2 regions of the Glaciihabitans sp. UYNi722 genome follow, and region 1 is predicted to be linked to the other one. Evidence: predicted binding sites of a transcription regulator. Region 1 holds the regulator's gene; the other holds the start of a gene.
The links. Region 1 encodes HspR, which represses chaperone genes until heat shock. Its sites were predicted from a motif close to AAGTTGAGTCNNNNNGACTCAACTT; they were not measured.

Region 1 (11,885 bases):
CCCGGGACGCCGAAGGAAGGATGGGACCACTCCTCTTCATGGCTGCAACGCGTCCTCGTTGACGTCCTTGGGCTCGACCTCGCCCCGTCCACCGCCGGTTCACTTTGGTCGGGGTAAACCCCGCCCTCGACGCATTCAAGGACATGGCCGACGAGATGCGCATCGAGGCAGCGCGCGCAGCAGAGGCCGAAGGGCGCAAGCTCGCTGAGCGCGGGGCCCGCAAGGCGGCCTAAGCCAAAAAGAAGAGCCTCGCGAGGCAGCAGTGTGCGCGTATTTCGTCACTGGTGCGGTACTGGCCATTCCGGCTCGCACGCCACCCGCCGAACCCTCGAATCGGAACCCGAGCAGCTGGGCCTGCTCACCGACCTGGAGCGCTGCAGTCTGCGTTGGTGTCGCCAGCCGTTCCACTGTAGGGAAACGTGAGCAGTATCTGGTCTGGGGGTCGTCTACGTGGGAGGTCAGCGGATGATGGGGCGTCACCAGCGGTGCGGGCGTGACTCTCGCCGGCGTCGCGGTCCCGCTACCTGTGGTCGTTCGCTGATCGCGGATCTAGCGGGGGTCGGAGAACGATCCAACGAGCTCGGTGAGGCGAGTCGGGGTCTCGATCTGCGGGAGGTGGCCCGCGTCGGAAATGATCTCGAGACGCGCTCCGGGAATCTGCTGCGCGTAGGCTGCGCCAACCTCGGGGTCTCCGATGCGGTCGGCGGCTCCCCACACGACGAGCACGCGGACACGGATGCTCGGTAGCCGGCTCGCGAGCGTCGGATCGGCCATGTCGCCGCCGTACACCGCCAGGGTGGCCCGGTTGCCTGCCATCGCGGCCTGGATCTCGGGCGGGAGTTGTGACGGGTCCACGCCGAACCGTTCGGGGTCGTGGTAAGTCCGCATAGCGATCTCTGCTGGTGTCAGGGAGAAGAAATCAGGGTAGGGGTGGCCTGGAACGCTGAGACCGACGGCGTCGACGAGTACGACTCCGGATACTCGGGAGGAGCCTAGCGCGGCGATCTCCACCGCGATCCATCCGCCGATCGAGTTGCCGACAACCGTGACTTCCTCGAGCTCGAGCGCGTCGAGCATCTGGAGGTAGAGCTCGGCCAGACCACGGGGAGAGTGGAGTGACTCGGGTCGGGGCGTGCCGTTGAATCCCGGGTGCACGGGCACGATCACCTCGGCGTTCCGCGCTGCGGCGAATCCTGCAGCCCATGGCAGCACGGTCATGGGTCCTCCTCCGCCGTGCAGGAGAAGCACGGGGCGCCCAGCGCCGACACGGGTCGCTGTGATGGGGAGACCATCGACGTCAACGGTGATGGTGCGCTGCTCGGGAGTTGCGGGACTGTTTGCGTTCGTCATATCAGGAACCTTATACAAGGGTCCGTATTTAAGCAAGGTTCCTGATATGGTCTGAGTATGACGGCTTCGCTCAAGGACATCGGTCTCGCGGTGAAACGGCTGCAGTGGCGACATCACCGGGAAGGCAATCGGCGGCTCGTGCCGGTCGGCCTCTCCCTTGTGCAGTGGGACGTCTTGCGGCATCTCTCAGTCGAGCCCGACGCGTCGCTGCACCGGCTAGCGGAGCTGACGTTCCAGACCGATCAGGCGATGGGTGAGCTTGCAAAACGCATGGTCGACCGCTGTCTGCTCCGGCGAGAGGCCGGCCCCGGCCGGATCGTGCAGCACCGGCTCACCGACGGCGGCGAGAAGGCAAGGACGGCGGGCGCCGACGTACTCGACGACGTGCTCGACGAGACGGTCGGCGCCCTCACCGCCCCGGAGCGCACCGAGCTCCTGCGCCTCCTCACGAAGGCTGGCGGAGCCTGACGCGTCCAAGCGTGAACAATCACTGCTTCGAGGATCAACGCCGCCGCCACAGGTACCACGGCAACGATGAGCGGCCCCGACGGTTACTGCTGCACGCAGAGCGTTCCGCTTGCGGGCAGCCCTGGCATGGTCCCTCGGCGTACATAGTTCGGATTGGTGGATCCCAACAACGCTGCCATAGTCGCTCTTGTCGAACTATCCGTCGAATACTTCCCCGCTGGCGAACGCCGCGTCCTTTGGCGCCGTCTTCACCAGAGCTGCTGGGCACTTATCGAAAATGATCCGATCCACCAGTGGTGTCGCTCCGGGGCGAAAGTGCGCGTTGATTCCGTAACAGGTGATCACCGCGCTCGGGCCCTTGTAGTCGTGGCCCTCGTCGGTCAGACCGTCGGATCGAGATCCAGAGCTGATGAACACCGAGAGCTCCACCGCCGCGTCGGTCGAGGTGATGTCGTAGAGGGCGACTCCGCCGTCTTCGAGTCCGAGGTGCGCTACCGAGGCTGCTGTGCCGTCCCAATCCGCGATACCGAGAGCATCGAGGTACGCTCCCGGTTCATTCGCGTGCGAATCGAAGAGATTGGGAGACAGAGGATCTTCGAAACTGGCGACCTGTCGCCAGAGAACGCCATCGATGCCGCTGTCGTGACCGTGATATCCCGTACTGCAACCAGCCAGCGCCCCCGTCAGCACAAGAGCGCAAACCAGGGCTGCTTTCCGCTGCGCACTGAACATCGTCATCACGGTCAGCTTCTCACAATGGTGAATTTTCAGCGATGAGTCTCCCCGTGTCCAACACAAGTGTTTCCGCAGTTGGGAGCTACTTCTGGGAATGTTAAGGCGCCCCGGTGAAGGTTCCGGCTACGGGCACCGCTCGAAGTCCAAATGTGCCCTCAAATCTGCTTTCGGGGATCACGGTGAAGTGCCGGCCGCAGATCGTCGCAGTTTCAGGCACCTGGTCGCTTCATTGGTTGCACTTACCACCCGAGATGACTGCCGACGTTGCCGCCTCGCAAGCGCCTGAGTCGCGAATCGACTAACGGTCAGATGCGGGAGAGTCCACAGCAGTCCCGAATGCCAGAACCTGAAGCACCGGTTGAGGTTCGGCTTGCGGACACCAAGTGCCGCCGGTGACGGTTCTGCAGCCAAACGCCGAAAACGGTGTCAGGAACCCCTTACCGAAACGACGAGCTTTCAGCACATTTGATTCTGGACAGTTTTGGACAGCAGTATCGAGCAGCTTGTGAACATCACTTACTCGGCACCCAGAGACCGGGCGTTTAACGATTATTAGTGGTCAGCGAGTGGCGCTGGATCATCCAGCGCCTCCACGGGGAGCTTGACATGGGCACCCCGATCGAAGTCGAGCAAGCGTATGACGCCAACCAAGAATCACCCAGCCGACAAAAGCCAGACAGCAAGCAACTACGAACGAAACCCAGGCGATTCAGAGTTCGTGCAGGTCACCGGCAAGTCACCGGAGAACTGGCGGCCTGAATGGACCCGTCGTGGAACATCGCGCCGACCGACGATGTCCCGTTGATGTTCGAGTCGACGAAGGGCGGTGACACGATCGAGCGGCGATTTGGGCCGACCTATTGGTCTCTGACTGCTAATGGTTCTCCGGCTGAGCCTTTTTCGGCATTATCCCGACCAGGGTGAAGCAGAGCGCCACGAGCACCCCGACGACCGCGAGCGCCACGACCATCGCGTGGTCGGCGCCGGAGCTGGCGCGTAGCTGGAAGTAGAGCGTTGTGACGACCGCCGCGCCGATCGCGTTGGCGAGCTGCTGCACCGCGGAGAGCGAGCCGCTCGCGCTGCCGGCCTCACTCGGAGTGATGTCGCCGATCGCGACATCGTAGATCGACCCGAAGCATGCCCCCATGCCGAGGCCGATCACGAAGATGGGGGCGATCAGCGCGGCCGGCACGATGGCGCTGCCGAAGGCGAGTACGAGCACCAGGAACCAGCCGACGCCGACGAGAGTCACCGAGAGGCCGATGACGATGAGTCGGCGGCCGAGCCGGCCGATCAGCGCGAAGCCAGCGAACGAGGCAACGATGATGCCGACCGAGATCGGTGCGAGGCCGAGCGATGCGTCGAAGGCCGAGTAGTGCATTGCGCCCTGCAGGAACAGGGAGAACGCGTACACGAGTCCGGCGATCGCGGCGAAGTAGGCGAGCCCGACCAGTAGCCCAGAGGTGAAGCCGCGGTTGCGGAACAGGCTCGGTTCGATGAGGGGCATCGCGGCCGTACGCTGACGGATCACGAACAGCGCGAAGAAAACCAGCCCGAGCATGACCGAGACGATCGCGAACGCGTTCCAGCCGTCGGTGGAGCCGGCGATGAGCCCGTACAGCAGACCGAGCATCGTGCCGGCGAGCAGACCCGATCCGATGCCGTCGATAGACACGGCCCGGTCGCCGGAGTCCTTCGGCAGCAGCGCGAATGCGGCGACGATGCCGATCGCGCCGAGTACAAGGTTGACCAGGAACATGGGGCGCCAGCCGAGGCCGAACAGGTTTGCCTGGATGATAAACCCGGCCAGGATGGGACCGCCGACCGCGGAGATTCCCATGACCGGCCCGAACAGACTGAACGCCTTACCGATCTGGTCGCGCGAGAAAACCGATCCGAGGATGCCGAAGCCCTGCGGAATGAGCACGGCACCGAACGCCCCCTGCAACAGTCGCGCGACAATGATCGACTCCGGGCTCCAGCTGAGGCCACAGGCTACGGATGCCGCGGTGAAGCCGACGATGCCGATAAGGAAGATGCGTCGGCGACCGAACCTGTCGCCGAGCCGACCGCCGACCACGAGAAGTACGCCGAGCGCGAGAGCATAACTCGCACCGAGCCACTGCACGAGCGCGTTGCCGCCACCGAGCTCGCGTGCGATTGTCGGAGCCGCGATCGTTGTGATCGTGGAGTCTAGAAGGTCGAGCACATCCGCGATGAGCACAATGGCGAGGATGAGCCACCGGCGGGTGCTGCTCACGGTGATGGCCGCAGAGGCCGCTTCGGTAGTGGACATGGGGATGGACCTTCTCTTGATGGCGGAGTGAACGTCATCACGAACAACGTTCGTTGATACCATAAATCACGAACACCGTTCGTGTCAAACGTTGTTCGTTATCACTATGATGAGAGGGTGCCGACCCTCCCTAAACCGCCAGCTCCAGAACCGCCACCAGCTGAACCGCCCGCTGCTGAACCGCGCAGTCGCCGCGATCGGCCAGCCAAGGCACCGCTCAGCCGCGCAGCGATCGTGCAGGCGGGGCTCGCCATTCTCGATCGGTCCGGCATCGTAGAACTCACCATGCGTCGGGTCGCACAGGAACTTGACACCGGCGCCGCTTCGCTTTACGTCTACGTGAAGAACCGCGACGACCTGCTTCTCGCGATGCTGGACGAGGCCATGGGTTCGGTGCCAAGGACGGCGCACCTGGCCGGCACCTGGCGAGAGCGAGTCGAGGCCTTGATCGAGGCGATCGTGCACGCGACCGCCTCTCACGAGGGCCTGGCCCTGGTGGCACTCGGCACGATCCCACGCACCGACAAGGTGCTGCTGATCTTCAACGACCTGATCGGCCTGCTGCGGGAAGGCGGCCTCGATGACCGCACCATTTCCTGGAGCACCGATCTGCTCTACATGCACGCCACGGCCGCGGGAGCCGAGCTTGCCTCCTACATCGCGCGCTCCTCCAACGAGCACGACGTGGTGAGCGAGGCATCCGAGTTCTTCGCCGCACTTCCCGCCGAACGCTACCCTCTGATCGCCGGCATGCACGATGAGATCATGGCCGGGAGCGGTGATGAGCGCGACGCGTGGAAGCTCCGGGTGCTGCTCAACGGCATTCTCGCCACGCCGGCCGGTCGACCTTGAGTCGACTCGACTCAAGTTTTTCGAAATCAACTTGACAAAGTTATCCACAGGTTTCAAACTTGAGTACGTGAGACTCAAGTCTCGCAAGGTCTGCTGGTAGAGCTTGTCGAAACCAGCTGAGTAACGTGCCGGTCTCGACAAGCTCGACCGGCGTCAGAAGGAGAAACCGCACATGGCTCGAGCAGTAGGTATTGACCTGGGAACCACTAACTCGGTGGTCTCGGTTCTCGAGGGTGGAGAACCCACAGTCATCACGAACGCTGAAGGATTTCGTACCACCCCATCCGTGGTCGCCTTCACCAAAGACGGCGAGGTGCTCGTCGGAGAAACCGCGAAGCGCCAGAACGTCACCAACGTCGACCGCACGATCTCGTCGGTTAAGCGCCACATGGGCACCGACTGGACCGTCGACATCGACGGCAAGAAGTACACCCCGCAGGAGATCTCGGCGCGTATCCTCGCGAAGCTCAAGCGCGACGCTGAGCAGTACCTCGGTGAGGCAGTGACCGACGCCGTCGTCACCGTTCCCGCCTACTTCAACGACGCCGAGCGCCAGGCCACCAAGGAGGCTGGAGAGATCGCGGGACTCAACGTTCTGCGCATCATCAACGAGCCGACCGCTGCGGCACTCGCCTACGGACTCGACAAGGGCAAGGAAGACGAACTCATCCTGGTCTTCGACCTCGGTGGCGGAACCTTCGACGTCTCGCTGCTCGAAGTGGGCAAGGACGACGACTTCTCGACCATTCAGGTTCGCTCGACCGCCGGAGACAACCGTCTCGGTGGAGACGACTGGGACCAGCGCGTCGTCGACTACCTTGTCAAGCGTTTCAAGGACTCCACGGGTGTCGATGTCTCCGGTGACAAGATCGCCAAGCAGCGCCTCAAGGAGGCCTCGGAGCAGGCAAAGAAGGAGCTTTCAAGCTCCATGAGCACCAGCATCCAGCTGCCGTACCTGTCGCTCACGGAGAATGGCCCAGCCAACCTCGACGAGACACTCACCCGCGCCAAGTTCGAAGAACTGACCGCTGACCTGCTCGAGCGCACCAGGAAGCCGTTCAACGACGTCATCAAGGAAGCCGGAATCAAGGTCGCGGATGTCGCGCACGTTGTACTCGTCGGTGGCTCGACCCGTATGCCGGCCGTCGTCGACCTCGTGAAGAAGCTCACCGGTGGCCAGGACCCGAACAAGGGCGTGAACCCTGACGAGGTCGTTGCCGTCGGTGCCGCACTCCAGGCCGGCGTGCTGAAGGGCGAGCGCAAAGACGTTCTGCTCATCGACGTCACCCCTCTGAGCCTCGGTATCGAGACCAAGGGTGGCATCATGACCAAGCTCATCGAGCGCAACACGGCCATTCCGACCAAGCGCAGCGAGACCTTCACCACGGCGGACGACAACCAGCCCTCCGTCGCGATCCAGGTCTTCCAGGGCGAGCGCGAGTTCACCCGCGACAACAAGAACCTCGGAACCTTCGAGCTGCAGGGCATCGCGCCCGCATCCCGTGGCATCCCGCAGGTCGAGGTCACCTTCGACATCGACGCCAACGGCATCGTGCACGTGTCCGCGAAAGACAAGGGCACCGGCAAGGAGCAGTCGATGACCATCACCGGTGGTTCGTCGCTCTCCAAGGAGGACATAGAGCGCATGGTGCGCGAGGCCGAGGAGCATGCCGCAGAAGACAAGGAGCGTCGCGAGACGGCCGAGACCCGCAACACCGCGGAGCAGCTCGCCTACTCCACCGACAAGCTCATCAAAGACAACGAAGACAAGCTGCCCGACGACGTGAAGTCCGAGGTGCAGGCGGATGTCGACTCCCTGAAGAGCGCGCTGGCCGGCGACGACGAGACGGCCGTCAAGACCGCCTTCGACACGCTGAGCGAAAGCCAGCAGAAGCTGGGTCAGGCCATTTACTCGCAGGAGCAGGCGGCATCCGCTGAGGGTGCTTCGGAAGAGGCTCCTACCGAAGAGGCACCGGCCGATGACGAGGACATCGTCGACGCAGAAGTTGTGGACGACGAAGAGCCAGCGGCCGACTCGGAGAAGAAGTAATCATGGTCGACGACAAGACTCCCGAGGACGCATCGGAGGAGCCGACCTCGGCTGCCGACGATGCGGCCGAGGGGCTCGTCGAGGCCGAAGGTCCGGATGTCGAGACGTCATTTTCTGATGACGATCTCGCGTTCTTGGCAGGGGAGCAGCTTCCTTCACCAGGCCCTGGGAACGCCGCGGTCGACCCCGCCGTCGAAATCCTCGGAGACCTCAAGCGAGTGCAGGCCGAATTCGCCAACTATCGCAAGCGCGTCGAGCGCGATCGGGAGGCGACTCGCGAGTTGAACATCGCCGAGGTGGTGAAGAGTCTCCTTCCGGTGCTCGACGACCTGGCCCTCGCTGAGGCCCACGGCGATCTCGCCGACGGCCCCATGGCGGTCATCGCCCAGAAGCTGCGCGCGAGCCTCGAGAAGTTCGGGCTCACCGCGGTTGGCGAGAAGGGCGATGTGTTCGACCCGCACCAGCACGAGGCTCTCGTGCAGTTGCCGAGCTCCGATGTGACGGTCAATACCGTGGCGGACGTGATCGCTCCTGGCTACAAGTTGGGTGAGCGACTTCTGCGCGCGGCCAAGGTCGCCGTCTCAGTACCAGCAGAATAAGACAGCGCCGATCGAGCAGTTTCGTCGATCGAGCCAGTCGAGATCGGTCTCGACTGGCTCGACCGGCGGCCTCGTTCGGCATTCACAACGTAGATTGAGAAAGAACGGAGGCGCCCATGGCAAGCCAGGATTGGTTCGACAAGGACTTTTACGCCGTACTCGGCGTCTCCAAAGACATCTCAGCGGCCGAGCTCAAGAAGGCCTACCGAAAGCTGGCCCGCAAATATCACCCCGACTCCAACCCCGGGGATGCGAAGGCTGAGGCGAAGTTCAAGGAGATCAGTGAGGCGCACGCCGTGCTCGCCGACTCCGAACAGCGCAAAGAATACGACCAGATGCGCGCGATGGGTCCAGGCCGTGCGCGCTTCACCTCCGGCGGCCAGGGCCAGTCCGGTGGCTTTGAGGATGTCTTCGGCGGCATGTTCAACCAGGGCGGCAACCAGCGCACGGCCTACTCGCCCGGTGGTGGTGGCGGTGGTTTCGACGACATCTTCAGTGGGCTGTTCGGCCAGTCATCCGGCGGATTCCGCGGCGCAGGCGGTCCAACCAAGGGTCGCGACCTCACCGCCACGACCACTCTCGACTTCCTCACCGCGATCCAGGGCGACACCGTCAAACTGCAGGCCGCAGAGGGCAAGCCGATCAGTGTGAAGATTCCCGCCGGTGTGAGCGACGGCCAGAAAATCAGGCTCAGGGGTAAAGGCGAGCCGAGCGTGGATGGCGGCGCACCCGGCGACCTGACGCTCACGATCACCGTGCGCAAGCATCCAGTCTTTGAACGCGACGGCATCAACCTGCGGGTGGATGTGCCGGTCACCTTCACTGAGGCCACTCTCGGAGCGACCATCGAGGTTCCCACTCTCGGCGGCGAGCCGGTGAAACTCAAGGTCGCCGCAGGTACGCCGAGCGGCCGCGTGCTCCGCGTCAAGGGGCGCGGCGTCACCTCGCCGAAGGGCACGGGAGATCTGCTCGCCACCGTGCAGGTGGCGGTGCCCGCCCACCTCAGCGGCGAAGCCCAGGAGGCACTGGAGAAGTTCGCCGCACTTCAACCGGATGAGAACCCGCGAGCGGAGCTGCTCGCGAAATCGAAGGGCTGACCATGGAAGCCACCGACCCCGTCTTTGCGATCGCGATCGCCGCGGAGCTCGCTGGCATGCATCCCCAGACGCTTCGACAGTACGACCGCCTTGAGTTCGTGGTGCCGCAGCGCACCTCAGGGCAGTCGCGTCGCTACTCGATGCGCGACATCGTGCAGTTGCGGGAGATCGCACGACTGGGCGCGGAGGGCGTGAGCCTGGAGGGCATCCGTCGTATCCTGCAGTTGGAGAACCAGGTTGCCGAACTGTCGGAGCGCATCCGCGACCTCGAGCATGCCCTGGCCGAAGAGCTTCTCAGTCGTCCCGGTCGCCGGGTCTTCGCCGGCGGTGAGTCCGGAGAAGTCGTCTCGCTGAGGGCCGGTACCAGGTCGCAGCGCAACACGCAGGTCGTGGTTTGGCGACCGCTTAGCCACGAATCGATCGAACGGGGAGAACGTTGACGTATCCGATCCAGTATTCGCAGCCCGCCTACCCCGCCGGGCCGAAGCCGGTGCGACCGCCCCTCACCAAGCGGGCGAAACGCGGCACGGTCCTGGCCGGAAGCATCGGCTTCGTGCTGCTCGGCATCGGCTGGGCGCTGGCGGCGATACCCGTCGGCATCGCACTGTTCGTCGGGCTCTTCGCCTTCATTGTGCACGCGGCGAGCAGTTCGAGCGATACCGGTCGCGGCCTGGATGGCCTGAGCCAGTTCCTCGACGGAATCAACATCTCGGCCTGGATCCTGCCACTCGTACTGGTGTCCCTGCTCGGTTTCATCGTGATGGCGGTCGCGATCCTGGTCAGCGGCCGCATCCTGCGCTCGCACCGGGTGAATCATCCGTGGGGCGTGACCTGGGCCGGCACGGCGATCGCAGTCGTCGCCTCCTGGATCATCGGCGGGATCGGCAGCTTTGTCAGCCAGATCGTCTCGACGGTCGTGACCTCCGCTTCGGCGTCGGCGTCGGCGTCGGGGTCGGGCTCGAACGACTTCTGGCCAGGCCTCTGGACCTTCTTCGGCGTCTCGGCTGTGATCGCGTTGGCCGTGAATGCGGCCATCGGCTGGCTCGCCTGGTGGTGGATGGCGCACGCTATGCGCCCGCGCGCCTAGTTTCGCGCGGCGCGACTGCTTGCAGGGCGACTGCCGGCGGGGGCATCACTGGCGGGGCGACCGAGTCCGACGGCAGGCAACAGCACGCCATCGATCAGCGAGATCAGGAACGCCCGGTCCACGGTCTTCCGCAGGATCAGCACGCGATAGGCCGCCATTGACGGGCTGATGAGCGACAGGGTCTCCACGTCGCAGTCGGCCGCGATCTCACCCCTGTCGATCGCCCGGCGCATGAGGATGCGATTGACGCTCGCCCGCGGCTCGATGATCGCCTGGTTGGCGGCATCCGCCAGCTCCGGTGCCCGCGAGAGCATCGACATGAGACCGGCCATGATCTGCAGTTTCTTCTCGCCGTCCTCGATGGAATGTGGCTTGATCATCGCGATGAGGTCGCCGCGCAGGGTCCCGGTGTCCGGCAGTTGCGAGTAGTCGATGTCGCCAGTCTTCATACAGGCGACCGCATCGATCACGAGTTCACCCTTGGACGGCCATCGGCGGTAGAGGGTGGCCTTGCCTGCTTTGGCTCTCGCCGCGACCATGTCGATGGTCATGCCGTCGTACCCGGTTTCGGCGAGCACTTCGAGGGCGGCATCCAGAATCTCGGGGTCGCGGGTGTGGTCACGTTTTCGCCCCAGCTTCGACGGTTGTTCCGCCGGGTCGGGGTCGGTGACTGGGTCGAGATCGAGCTGCGTCATTGCGGCAATCTCCCTTTCCTGATGCGGGCTATATTACCGCACGGTTAATTCTTCGACCTGATGGGCAATTTAGGAACTGTTAAGATCCGAAACTCCACAGTACCGTATATAGTGGCGTTCATGTCTCACACTTCCCTGGTTTCACCCGACGCCGTGATCGCGCCCCCTGTCTCCTCTCGCCGCTGGTGGACGCTCACCACAGTGGCCCTCGCCCAGCTCATGGTCGTGCTCGACTCGACGGTGGTCAACATCGCTCTGCCCTCCGCCCAGGCCGACCTCGGCTTCTCGAACGGGGAGCGCCAGTGGATCGTCACCGCCTACTCCCTCGCATTCGGCAGCCTCCTGCTGCTCGGCGGTCGTCTTTCTGACCTGATCGGTCGCAAGCGCACCTTCATCATCGGCCTGATCGGCTTCGCCGGAGCCTCCGCGCTGGGTGGCGCTGCCGGCGGCTTCGGGATGCTCGTCGGTGCCCGCGCCCTGCAGGGCGCTTTCGGTGCCATGCTCGCTCCGACCGCGCTCGCCGTGCTCACCACGACCTTCACCATCCCGAAGGAACGCGCTCGCGCATTCGGGGTCTTCGGCGCGATCGCTGGGGCCGGCGGTGCCGTCGGCCTGCTGCTCGGCGGTGTGCTCACCGAAAACTTCGACTGGCGCTG
Region 2 (11,885 bases), on a different contig from region 1:
CGGATGCCGCGGAAGTCGCGATCGCGATAGCAGCGGTGAAGCGTGCGATCGCAGCAGTCGGAATCGAGCCGGACTAGACGAAGGTCCCAGGGACGTCGTAAACGGCTGGCGTGTGCTCCGTCTCTGTGAGGGCAGCTGGATCACGTCGTCACACCCAGAAATATGGTGGCCGCCTGCCGGGATCTACCGTTGGTACCCGGTCGCAACATGGTGCGCCGACGCGATCGGGATGAACGGGTGACTCTTCCGGCCGAATGGTTCGCGCGCGATCTCCCGGCCCGGAGGTCAGCCGCGCTTGGTCGGTCGCGCCGCACGTGTGCGCCCCAGCGGAAAGAGGAAGCGACCGAAGAGTCCGAGAGCCGTCCAGGTCGTGAAGGGGAGCGAGGCGAAACTCAGGAAGAGTGCTGTGCCGCCTATCCAGCCCGCAGGCAGTTGACGCAACACAGCCCAGCCGGTGACCTTGGTGAGCAGCACGAGCGCGGTGACGAGCACAGCGACGACGACGATGTGCACGGCGAGCTTCGTCTGCGTGGAACCGGGGCCCTGTACCCACCCGGTAAATGAAACGCCACAGAGCGCGCCAGCTGCGAGGGTGAGAAAGAATGGCGTAGGTTCCAGACCCGCGCCCCGCAGGTACCACAGCATGGCGATCAGCCAGCAGGGAATCGCATAGGTGGCGAATGGCTAGCATGAAACGTATCATAACTTGCTGCGCCAGCGGCAAAAGTGGCAACTCGCTGCCGAAAGCTGCGACGCCCGGAGGATCGGCCGGCACAACGCCTACGCGGCGACCTCGGCGAGGTAACGCTTGACAGCTTCGGCTGCGGCCTCGTGGTCGACGACATCCGGTTCCCCGGAGGTGCCGATGGTCGCCACGAGTTCGCCGTTGACGAAGATCGGGATGCAGCCACCCCAGAACTTGTAACTGTCGTCCAGGCCGTCCGCGAGGGAGGGGTCGGCGTCTTTCTTCAGCCTGGCGAGCAGCGAACTGTGGCCGAATTTCGTGGCGACGAGGATCTTGCCCTGGATGACATCCGCGTTCCGCTGCCCTGTGCTGCCGAGCTGCGCGCGGTAGGCGAGTTCGTCGCCGATGTGGACGTCTACGGCGAGGTTGCGCTCCCACTCGCGGATGACGCCAACGGCGATCTCGCCGAGCCTCACCGCATCATCCCTGAGGAACGATGCGACGTTGGCGACGGGCTCGCTCTGGAGCTGCTCGATCGTGTAGAGGGGTTCTGGGCGAGTCATGGCTATTCCTTTGTTGTGGGCGAACATAGGGCAGCTTAGCCACGCACCGTCGCGCCGAGCGTGTTGTGCCGAGCAGACGCATTCGACGGGCTGCGGGAATGAAACGCGGCGCTCGACGTTAAGTTGAGTCAAGGGCACTCAAGTTTCCACAGGAGGTCTCATGCCTAACAGTTTTGAACCCGAAGAGAACGGCAGCAACTCGTTTGACGAGTTTCTCGCACGCTATCTCGAAGGCGAACGCGCGGCGCAGTCCGGGCGCTCGATCGACATCAGCCGCCTGCTGAGCCGTCGCAGCCGTGACGTTCTGGCCCAGGCCGGCCGTTTCGCCGTCGAGCACGGCCACAGCGAGTTGGACGCACTCCACATTCTGCGCGTGCTCGCCAGGCTCCAGCCGGCCGCCGACGTCATCACGCGCGTCGGCTCCGACCCCGCAGCCGTTGCGGATGCCGCGGAGCAGCGCCTGCCGGAGGCATCCGCAGAACGTACCGATGCGCCGGTACTCACGCAGTCCGGCCAGCGCGCGCTGTTCCACGCCTACCAGGTGGCCCGCGCCTCCGGGTCGACCTATATCGACCCTGAGCACCTCTTCTTCGCCCTGGTGATCAACCAGGATTCCCCGGCCGGCCAGGTGCTGGCTGCTGCCGGCGTGACACCTGAGGCGCTGCAGTCGGGGATGCGGGAGACAGTGAACGCCCAGGGAGCGGATCCGGTGGGGGTGTCATCCGAGTCCGAAACGCCGATGCTCGACAGGTTCGGCATCGACCTCACGGCTATGGCACGTTCCGGCGACCTCGACCCGGTGATCGGTCGTGCCGACGAGATCGAGCAGACCATCGAGATCCTCTCGCGGCGCACCAAAAACAACCCGGTGCTGATCGGCGAGGCCGGTGTCGGCAAGACAGCGATCGTCGAGGGTCTTGCCCAGGCGATCGTTGACGGCGGTGTGCCGCAGCAGCTGCGCGACAAGCGTGTCGTCTCCCTCGACCTGCCGGCGATGCTCTCCGGTACTCGCTACCGCGGCGACTTCGAGGAGCGTCTCACCAAACTGATGGATGAGATCAGCGCTCACCAGGCGGAGATCATCGTCTTCGTCGACGAACTGCACACCGTCGTCGGTGCTGGTGGCGCGGGCGAGGGCGGCATGGACGCCGGCAACATCCTGAAGCCGCGACTGGCCCGCGGCGAGCTGCACGTTGTTGGAGCAACCACCCTCAAGGAATACCGCTCGATCGAGAAAGACCCGGCGCTCGAGCGTCGCTTCCAGCCGGTGCAGGTCGGTGAGCCCAGCATCGAGGATGCCGTGCTCATCCTCTCCGGGCTGCGCAAGGCCTACGAAGATCACCACGGTGTGCGGTACACCGACGAGGCCATCCGTGCCTCCGTCGAGCTGTCTGCTCGCTACGTGCCCGACCGCTTCCTTCCCGACAAGGCCATCGACCTGATCGATCAGGCCGGTGCGCGGCTGCGTCTCAAACTCGGCTCGCAGGTGGACGTCTCCGGCCTGCTCCGGGAGCTGGCCGAACTCGAGTCGTCGAAGAACTCCGCGGTCGCCCTCGAACACTATGAAGAGGCATCACGGTTGCGCGACCAGATCGACGCCGTGCACACCAGGCTCGATGCTGCCAGGCCGACCACGGCATCCTTGGACCAGTCTGCAGCGATCGAGTCGGCTGAAGTCGAGTCGGCCGTGGTCGACGAGGCAGAGATCGCCGCCGTGATCTCCCGCGCGACCGGCATCCCGGCCAGTCGCCTGACCGAGGTCGATCGTGAGCGCCTGGCACGGCTCGACGTCGAACTGCACGAGCGTGTGGTCGGACAGGACGACGCCGTGGCCGTCGTCGCGAAGGCGGTACGGCGCAACCGCACCGGCATGGGTGACCAGAACCGGCCGGTCGGCAGCTTCCTCTTCCTCGGCCCGACAGGCGTAGGAAAGACAGAGTTGGCCAAGGCGCTGGCGGAGTCCCTCTTCGGTGACGACAAGGCGATGCTGCGGTTCGACATGAGCGAGTTCGGCGAACGCCACACGGTGAGCCGACTCGTCGGTGCCCCTCCCGGTTACGTCGGGTATGACGAGGCCGGCCAGCTGACCGAACGCATCCGTCGCAACCCCTACTCGGTCGTACTGTTCGACGAGATCGAGAAGGCACACCCCGACGTCTTCAACCTGCTGCTGCAGGTTCTGGATGATGGGCGGCTCACCGATGGACAGGGTCGCACCGTCGACTTCCGCAACGCCGTGATCATCATGACCTCGAACCTCGGTTCGGAGTTTCTTGCCAGCCGGGGCGGCGCGCTGGGCTTCGTCGCGAGTACCGAAAACGCGGCGAACAAGGTCATTGCGGAGAAGGAGTTGCGCAACCGGGTGATGGGCAAGCTGCGGGAGGCGATGCGACCCGAGTTCCTCAACCGCATTGACGAGATCGTGCTGTTCCGCAAGCTCGAGACCGAGCAGCTGCACGACATCGTGCGCCTGCTGATCCGCTCTACCGAGGCTCGGCTGGCGGCGCGGAACATCGAGCTCACCGTGTCCGAGGAGGCGATCGACTGGATCGCCGAACACGGGTACGAGCCAGAGTACGGTGCCCGGCCGTTGCGTCGCGTCATCCAGCGCGAACTCGATGATCGGATCGCGGACCTGCTGGTGACCTCGGACCTCACGGACGGCGGAACCGTGACCGTGGTCGTGAACGACGACACCCTCGTCGTCGAAGCGCACCAGGTCGCGGAGCTGCCACTGGCCGCGTAGCCGGCAGCAGCAGCGCAGAAGGGCGGGCGACTTCGGTCGCTCGCCCTTCTCGTGTCTACGGGTAGCCGCCGGTTCGTAACCTGTTTCTCCGGAGGAATCTGCTTCTGCCCCGGGGTATCCGCTCATCGCGGGCATGTATGCCCCAATCCTCCGGAGAAACGACATCGGGCGCCGCGCGGGCGACTACTCCGTCACGGGATCGCCCTCGTTGCGGTCTCCGACGCTCCCGGGACGATTCAGGCCAGCGGCGGCAGCAGCCCACGCATCCCGGCGAGAGAGCGGGCGATGAGTAGCGACGGGTCGACTATTTCATTGCGACGGATGAGGTCGTCCAATTCGTCGACGGTCATCCGCACTGTACGCACCTGCTCGGTCGGATCCGAGAGGTCAGCGGATGCCGCGGCGGTGACCCGACAGAAGAACAGGTGCACGGCCCACGCCGACCGACCGGGGTTGGCCGCGTAGCTGTACAACGGTTCGAGTCGCGCCGGCTCGAGGCCGGCCTCTTCGCGGCATTCGCGCGCCGCGGCATCCATCGGCTGCTCGCCATCTTCGCCGGCTCCGCCCGGCAGGTCTTAGATCCAGCGCTCGAGCGGGTAGCGGTATTGCCTTGCCAGGCACAGCATGTCGTTCTCGTCGACGATGAGAACGGCGGCCGCGAACGGCACACTCTCGTCGACTTCGTAGGTGGCATGTTGCCCAGTGGGTAGCACCACATCGTGCTCGGAGATGATCGATCGCCCGCGGTAGACAGTGCGAGAGCCGCGCTTGTGCCAGTGGGTTTCGGGCTGGTCCTCGCTCGTCGCAGTCATACCGACATCATCGCCGATTCCGCGACGGGAGCGACCATACCGAGCTCGCGACCATGGCCCGACGGATGCCAACAGCCGCTCGAGCGGCTGTCGGCACCCCTCGAGATCCGACGCTTCGACCATCGCCCGTGCGTCCTGCACTCTGCTTCCGCCGATCGTGGCCAAGAAGCTAGTTTCGCGGCTGCGGCCGCGCACCGATACTGTGCCAAATGAAGGAGATCTTGAACGTTCTGGCGGTTGTGGCTCCGAGAATCCAGGGATGTCAGGCGGCGGTGCCTTCATTTGGCACCGAACGAACCCACGCACCGAACGAACCCACGCACACACGCACCGAACGAACCCACGCACACACGCACTCACGCACCGGCGCAAACGCTACGCCGCCACTGCCATAGCGCTCGCCGCCAGCACCTGCAGCGCGGCGATCCCATCGCGGGAAAGGATCGACTCGAGGTGCCCCTGCACGGAGGCGAATCCGGGGCCGCGCAGCGCGAAGACGTCGCGGCTGGCGGGGTCGACGCTGCCTTCGACCCGGTCGGGCAGGGAGCCGCCAGGAGCGAGGCGTGCGGTGAAGGTGTTGTAGAAACCGACGACCGCCGGGGTGCCGAAGAGGTCGATCTCGAGCGGTAGCCCCTGGCGCGGTCGATCCAGCCGGTCGATGCCGAGACCGAGCTTCGTTGCGAGCACCTGGTGGCTGAGGCAGACGGCGAGCAGCGGCAGGCCGACGGCTCGACGCGCGTCGATCACCTCGCCGATCTTGCGGACGCGGGCGGAGCCGAGGTCCAGCGGATCGCCGGGTCCGGGGCCGCAGACCAGCAAGTCGGCGTTCTCGATATCCGCATCCTCTAGAGTGCTCCAGTGCACAATGCGCACCTCCATACCGAGATGGCGCAGCTGGTGGCCGAGCATGGTGGTAAAGCGGTCCTCGAAATCGACGATGGTGGCACGGCGCCCTGCGAAGCCGGCCTCCGGTTCCGGCTGCTGGTCGTTCATCCAGAACGGGGAGAGCTGTGCGTTGCGACGCTGCAGTGCATCCTGAATTACCGGGTCGTCGGCGAGAGGAGCGTGACGCGCGACATCCACGGCGGGCAGCAGTCCGAGCGCCGCGAGCACCCCGCTCGCTTTACTGTGGGTCTCCTTCACCTCGCTGGCCGGTACCGAGTGACGCACCAGGGTCGCACCAGCCGCGACCCTGACAGTCCCATCGCCCGCGAGCTGCGCGGTACGGATGAGAATGGGCGCGTCGAGCGAGAATCCGCCGCCGTCCTCGGGCGAGATGAGGGCTGCAACGCCCGCGTAATAGCCGCGTCCCGCGGTCTCGTGCCGTTCGATCACCGCGCAGGCGTTCTCCATAGGAGACCCGGTGACCGTCGGTGCGAACATCGTCTCGCGCAGCACGTCTCGCACGTCGAAATCACTGTGCCCGCGCAGCAGGTATTCGGTGTGGGTCAGCCGCGACATCTGCTTGAGGTACGGCCCATGGATGAAACCGCCGGAGGCGCAGACGGCGCTCATCATCTTGAGTTCCTCGTCCACCACCATGAAGAGCTCCTCCACCTCCTTGGTGTCGCCGAGGAACTCCAGGAAGCCCTCGCGGTCGGGGCCGGTCGACGGATGTCGGTAGGTACCGCTGATCGGGTTCATTGTCACCACACCCCGCTCGACCGACACGTGACGTTCGGGTGAGGCGCCGACCAGGGCGATGTCGGGGGTGACGATCGCGAAGGTCCAGTGCGCTCCCGACTCACGCTCGAGCAGCCGGCGCAGCAGATTGGGGGCGAGACTGCGTGCCGGGGTTCCGGTGGTGGCGATGAAGTCGCGGCGGATCACGAAGTCGGCTCCCTCGCCTCGCCCGATCTCGTCGTCGATGACGTGTTGCACGATGTCCGCATATTCTTCGTCGGGAATGTCGAAACCGACGGCGGTCACGTCGATCTCCCCGGTGGGAAGTATCCGGATCGCCTCGTTGCGCGGCACGGACTCGCGCTGTTCGACGATCATGCAGCGCAGCGGAGCGCCGTCGTCATGTGCGCGGTAGCCGCGTTCGGCGACCTGGCGGAAGGGCACGATGCTGAGCACCTCGCGGCGGATGCCCGCGGCATCCGTCAGCGGGATGTCGGCGAGCAGTGCAACGTCGACGATGGGGCCCGCGAGGACTTCGAGGTCGTCGCGACCGGCGCGCGCCAGCAGCGCATAAGCCTCGGGTGGTGTCGCGCCGAGGATCTCATCGAGCAGGGTCATGGGTGGCTCCATCTCTCAGTGCCATCCGTACCGAGGCCGAAAAAAAGACCGCCCCGGTAACGGGAGGCGGTCGAATCTGTTCGTCAGACAGCAGCCGCCTATCGGCGGAGCCACCAGGAGGCGCGTGCTGCGGTCATGGGAATCATGCTAGCGCACCGGTGACAAAATCGAATCCTGTATCCGTCGACCTCAGTGTGCCGGCTCGTGACGGCGTGTGCCAGGCACGACCGATCTCGTCGGCACCCTCTCGAGCTGAACTGACGCTATGTCTGCGGAAAGTGCCTGGTGACGAAATCGAGGGTCGACATGTCTTCGCCGCCGGGCGTCGTCGACCAGTTCTTGTCACCGAGGTATGCCCAGAGCGCGATGCGGAAGCCCCATCCGCCGATTCCTGGTGCGTTCGGGATGCCGCTCACGTCGTAGATTCCGCAGTTCAGGATCACCGCCCGCAGCTGGTCCTTCGACAGCGCCGGTATGAGCCCGAGGCGCTTGGCGTAGGCGGGATTAGTGGTGAGAGTTGCGAGCTGGCTGGTGAACTGCGCTCCCGCGGAATCGCCGGCGATGATGATCCGGTCGGGGTCGATCCCGTACTCGTCGGCGTGCGCGACGAGAAACGCGAGCGCATCGTTCAGCTGGGTGATTGCCGTCGGATAGGTGGCCTCCAGGGCGATCGAGTAGTCGAGGCTCACGGTGGCGTAACCGTGCGACGCGATGATCTTCAGGTACGGATCAACATCCTCCCTGTGCCCGGAGACCCAGGCTCCACCGTGGATCCACACCACAGTCGGGAGCCGAGCAGATGCGGTCTCCGGCGTGAAGACGTCGAATTTCTCGTTCTGGTTGGAGCCATAGGCCACGTCGAGTTTTCCGCCAACACCGCTCTTCGGAACCTAGGGCAACATCTCATTAATCGTGTCCTGTGCCCCTTTTTCGAACAACCCTCTGATGAGGAGGGCCGCAGGCCATGGGCTCACCACCCAGACGATCGCAGCTATCACTCCGAGCGCGAGCAGGCCGGTAGGTATGACTCTCCCCGGACGACGGAACCATGGCTTCGGAGTTTTCGTCATGGCTAGACCCTATCGGCGCGTGACTAGCCCCAGAGTGCTGGCTGGACTGGTGTTTCGGTGCGCGGACGCCGAGGTCCATCGAGCCGCTCCTGAAGTCGGATGGCATCGAATGGCGAGCGCGTTCCCCTGTTGTCGGGATTGTCGAAATAGACGAAGACATCCCGCCCGCGACCGTCAGCGCAGCCCTCGCCGCTCAGCCATCCATTGATGAGGGTTGCCCATTCGTCCAGGTCTGCATCGCTGTACCCGTTGGGGCGCGTGGTCACGTCGCCGTGCAGCCGCACGTATGCGAAGTCAGAGGTGATATCGCGGAACTCGGGCCAGCGTGGGGTATTCGTGACGACTATGGCCACGTCGTAGCGTCGCAGCAGTTCGAGGAAGCGCGGATTGGAGAAGCTGGGGTGGCGCACCTCGAAGGCGTGCCGGATCGGTCGGTTCGGTGCGTCCATCCAGCGATCGTTGACACTCGTCGTGGCGTACTGCTCGATGAGCTGCCGCGCCTCGTCGATCGAGTGGGGGAGCACTGCGAGAAACTCCTCGACCACGGTCGGCTGGAAAGCAAGGTATTCGGAGATCTGCCAGAGAAACGGTCCCAATTTTTCCTCGAGGGCGAGTGGGCCAGAGGCGAGGAAGTTGGCCACGTTCATGGCTGGATTCCTGAGGAGTTGATCGTGCGTGACCATCTGGCTGCCTTTGACTGAGAAGACGAACCCGTGGGGCGTTCGTCTCCGCCAGTCCCGGAAGGTCTTCGGTTCTTGTAGGCCGTGGAACGTCGCGTTTATTTCCAGTGACGCTAGATGGTCGGATGCATATTCGAGTTCTCGGCGCTGCACGTGACCGGGCGGGTAGAAGTGCCCTCGCCAGTGTGGTTTGTTCCACGCTGAAGTCCCCACCACGGCCCGTACCTCGTTCACGGCTTCCGCCAATCTCGCTGTTTCTCCCGAGTGACTATCTTCTCCGCTTTTACGGAGGGACAACCGCGAAGGCCTTCACCGAAAGCAAAAAATGAAAACGTGGCTGCGGATCGAGCAAATAAGAAGGTGCGTAGTACTGTCGAGGAGATCCGCGCGGCGCGCATAGTGCCGATCGTGACCATCGACGACGCGGCCCGTTCCGACGAACTGGCAGCCGCACTGCTGCGTGGCGGAATCACTTCGGTCGAGATTACGCTGCGTACGCCAGAGGGACTCGCGGCGGTCAGTGCCTTTGCTGTGCGTGGAGATATTCTCGTCGGCGCGGGTACGGTACTCACACCCGAGCAGGTGGAGGAGGCGGCGGGCCGTGGCGCGCAATTCGTCAGCTTCGACCTCTGGGAGGGAGGCAAATACAACGTCGCCCGCAGCTCCGGACTGAACCTCATCTCCCGGTAGCGGGCGGTGCGGTAACGTCAGAGCCGCATTCGAACCGAGGAGAGCATCGCGATGACCGATCTGAGTGGCCGACAGTACCGTCTGGAATCCGGCAGCTATCGTGCGACGGTCGCGAGTGTCGGTGCTTCGCTCAGGGAGTTGACCTTCGACGGGCGCCGCCTCGTCGTCCCTTTCAACGCGGCTGAGGTGCGTCCAGCTTTCCGAGGAGCCACCCTCGCGCCGTGGCCGAACCGGGTCGTGGATGGGACCTATTCCTTCGACGGTACGGACTACCAGCTGAGCCTTACCGAACCATCGCGCCATCACGCACTGCACGGGCTCGCCGGGTGGCTCGACTTCTCGGCGCTGGAGGAGAGCGCTGACCGCCTGGTGCTCGGTGCCACCGTGGAGGCTCAGGTCGGGTATCCGTTCCGTCTCGAGCTGCGCATCGAATTCCGTCTCGACGACGGTGGACTCCACTGGTCGGTGTCGGCGCTCAACACCGGAGCGCTGGCGGCCCCTTTCGGCACTGGACCCCATCCCTACCTCGTCGCGGGCGACGGTCACGTCGACGACTGGGCACTCGAACTCCCGGCGAGCAGCGTCCTCACCGTGACCGCGGACCGGCTGATCCCCCTCGACCTCGACACCGTCGAGGGCGGCGAGTTCGATTTCCGCTCCTCCCGCACCATCGCCGACACCTTCATCGACCATGCCTTCACCGACATCACCCGGAACGAGAACGGCCTCGCGTCCGTGCGCGTACTGAGCATGGCAGGCACCGGCGTCGGGATGTCGTGGGGCACCGACTGCCCGTGGGTGCAGGTGCACACGGCCGACCGCCCCGCTCCCGAGCCGAGCCGCATCGGACTCGCAGTGGAACCGATGACCTGCCCTCCGGACGCCTTCAACTCCGGTACCGACCTGCTGGTCATCCAGCCGGGGGAGTCGGCTTCCGCCGGCTGGAGCATCCACGCGATCTGAGGCGGGGTAGGCGCGCTAGTTTTGTCTGGTGGACGCAACCAGGGCAGAACTCGAGCAGCGGTATGACGAACTCCGAGCGCAGAAACTGTCGCTCGACCTGACCCGCGGCAAGCCGTCACCGGAGCAGCTCGATCTCTCGAACGCCCTGCTCGAACTCCCGGGTGTAGGCGATTATCGCGATGCCTCTGGCACCGATTTGCGCAACTACGGCGGACCGGATGGGTTACCTGAGCTGCGCGCCATCTTCGGCGAACTTCTCGAGATCCCGACGGCGCAGCTGCTTGCTCTCGGCAACGCCAGCCTGTCGACCATGCACGACGTCGTCGTGCATGCGCTACTGCACGGGGTCCCCGGCGGCAGCGGTCCGTGGCGGGATGTCGAGAACCTCGCTGTCCTCTGCCCTGTGCCCGGCTACGACAGGCATTTCGCGATCTGCGAGGCGTTCGGCATCCGGATGATCCCCGTCCCCTTCGTCGATGGCCGACTCGATCTCGAGACGATCAGGCGCCTCGTAGCCGAGGACTCTGGCATCCGCGGTATGTGGTGTGTGCCGATGTACTCCAACCCCACCGGCATCGTCTACACGGTGGAGGAGACTGAGGCGCTCGTCGGAATGGAGGCGGCCGCTGTCGACTTCCGACTGTTCTGGGACAACGCCTACGCCGTGCACCACCTCACCGATGACGAGCCGCCGGTGATCGACGTGCTCTCCGCGGCGGCGCGAGCCGGGCATCCGGATCGCCCACTCGTCTTTGCCTCGACCTCCAAGATCACCTACCCGGGCTCCGGCGTCGCCTTCTTCGGCGCCTCTCCGAACAACGTCGCGTGGTTCCGTCAGCGAAGCTCTGTGCAGACCATCGGCCCCGACAAGCTCAACCAACTCCGCCACCTGCGGCTGCTGCGGAGCACGGATGGAGTGCGCCGTCACATGAGCGCCCACCGCGCCATCATCGAACCCCGTTTCGCCGCCGTGCTCGAGATCCTCGAGCGGCGGCTCTCCGGCGTGGCCACCTGGTCGAGGCCCACCGGTGGTTACTTCGTGAGCCTCGACGTTCCGAAGGGAACAGCGTCCAGGGCGATCGCGCTCGCCGGCGAGATCGGTGTGGCGGTCACTCCCGCAGGTTCGACCTATCCCTATCGCGACGACCCGGATGACGCGAACATCCGTATCGCCCCGACATTCCCATCCCAGACTGAGCTCGAGGCCGCCATCGACGCGCTCTGCACCTGCGTGCTACTGGCTGCCGCGGCTTAGTGCAGCACGTCGTAGCGCGCGAGGGCATCCGCGTCGCGCGAGTAGGTCGCTGAACTGCGGGCGGTATCGAGCGCCGTCACGGGATCGGCCTCCGCCTCCGCGATTGCGAGCAATCGTTCGGCCTCTGCCAGCCTGGTGCGCGCGTCCGCTCCTACTCCGCCGCGCCGACCGGCCACGAAG

Region 2: a site for HspR is predicted at 1,369-1,393, ahead of ABIB56_RS12095 (ATP-dependent Clp protease ATP-binding subunit). Genes of this name have one in related genera too.

What each region holds. Positions count from the first base shown of each region.
Region 1 covers NZ_JBEPTL010000013.1:89,033-100,917, reverse strand. Annotated here, with positions in the region: gene ABIB56_RS11220 (FMN-dependent NADH-azoreductase) at 1-117, shown strand, start outside; gene ABIB56_RS11215 (alpha/beta fold hydrolase) at 550-1,350, opposite strand; gene ABIB56_RS11210 (MarR family winged helix-turn-helix transcriptional regulator) at 1,408-1,818, shown strand; gene ABIB56_RS11205 (hypothetical protein) at 2,014-2,556, opposite strand; gene ABIB56_RS11200 (DHA2 family efflux MFS transporter permease subunit) at 3,428-4,849, opposite strand; gene ABIB56_RS11195 (TetR/AcrR family transcriptional regulator) at 4,967-5,701, shown strand; gene dnaK (molecular chaperone DnaK) at 5,874-7,751, shown strand; gene ABIB56_RS11185 (nucleotide exchange factor GrpE) at 7,754-8,350, shown strand; gene ABIB56_RS11180 (DnaJ C-terminal domain-containing protein) at 8,467-9,447, shown strand; gene ABIB56_RS11175 (heat shock protein transcriptional repressor HspR) at 9,450-9,887, shown strand; gene ABIB56_RS11170 (hypothetical protein) at 9,884-10,534, shown strand; gene ABIB56_RS11165 (TetR/AcrR family transcriptional regulator) at 10,531-11,229, opposite strand; gene ABIB56_RS11160 (MFS transporter) at 11,350-11,885, shown strand, end outside.
Region 2 covers NZ_JBEPTL010000015.1:76,483-88,367, reverse strand. Annotated here, with positions in the region: gene ABIB56_RS12110 (pyridoxal phosphate-dependent decarboxylase family protein) at 1-77, shown strand, start outside; gene ABIB56_RS12105 (hypothetical protein) at 286-645, opposite strand; gene ABIB56_RS12100 (heme-binding protein) at 781-1,248, opposite strand; gene ABIB56_RS12095 (ATP-dependent Clp protease ATP-binding subunit) at 1,409-3,994, shown strand; gene ABIB56_RS12090 (NUDIX hydrolase) at 4,231-4,566, opposite strand; gene ABIB56_RS12085 (NUDIX hydrolase) at 4,570-4,971, opposite strand; gene ABIB56_RS12080 (chorismate-binding protein) at 5,182-7,047, opposite strand; gene ABIB56_RS12075 (alpha/beta hydrolase) at 7,311-7,904, opposite strand; gene ABIB56_RS12070 (hypothetical protein) at 7,938-8,117, opposite strand; gene ABIB56_RS12065 (DUF72 domain-containing protein) at 8,141-9,010, opposite strand; gene ABIB56_RS12060 (hypothetical protein) at 9,131-9,487, shown strand; gene ABIB56_RS12055 (aldose 1-epimerase family protein) at 9,539-10,450, shown strand; gene ABIB56_RS12050 (aspartate aminotransferase type Ic) at 10,479-11,705, shown strand; gene ABIB56_RS12045 (coiled-coil domain-containing protein) at 11,702-11,885, opposite strand, start outside.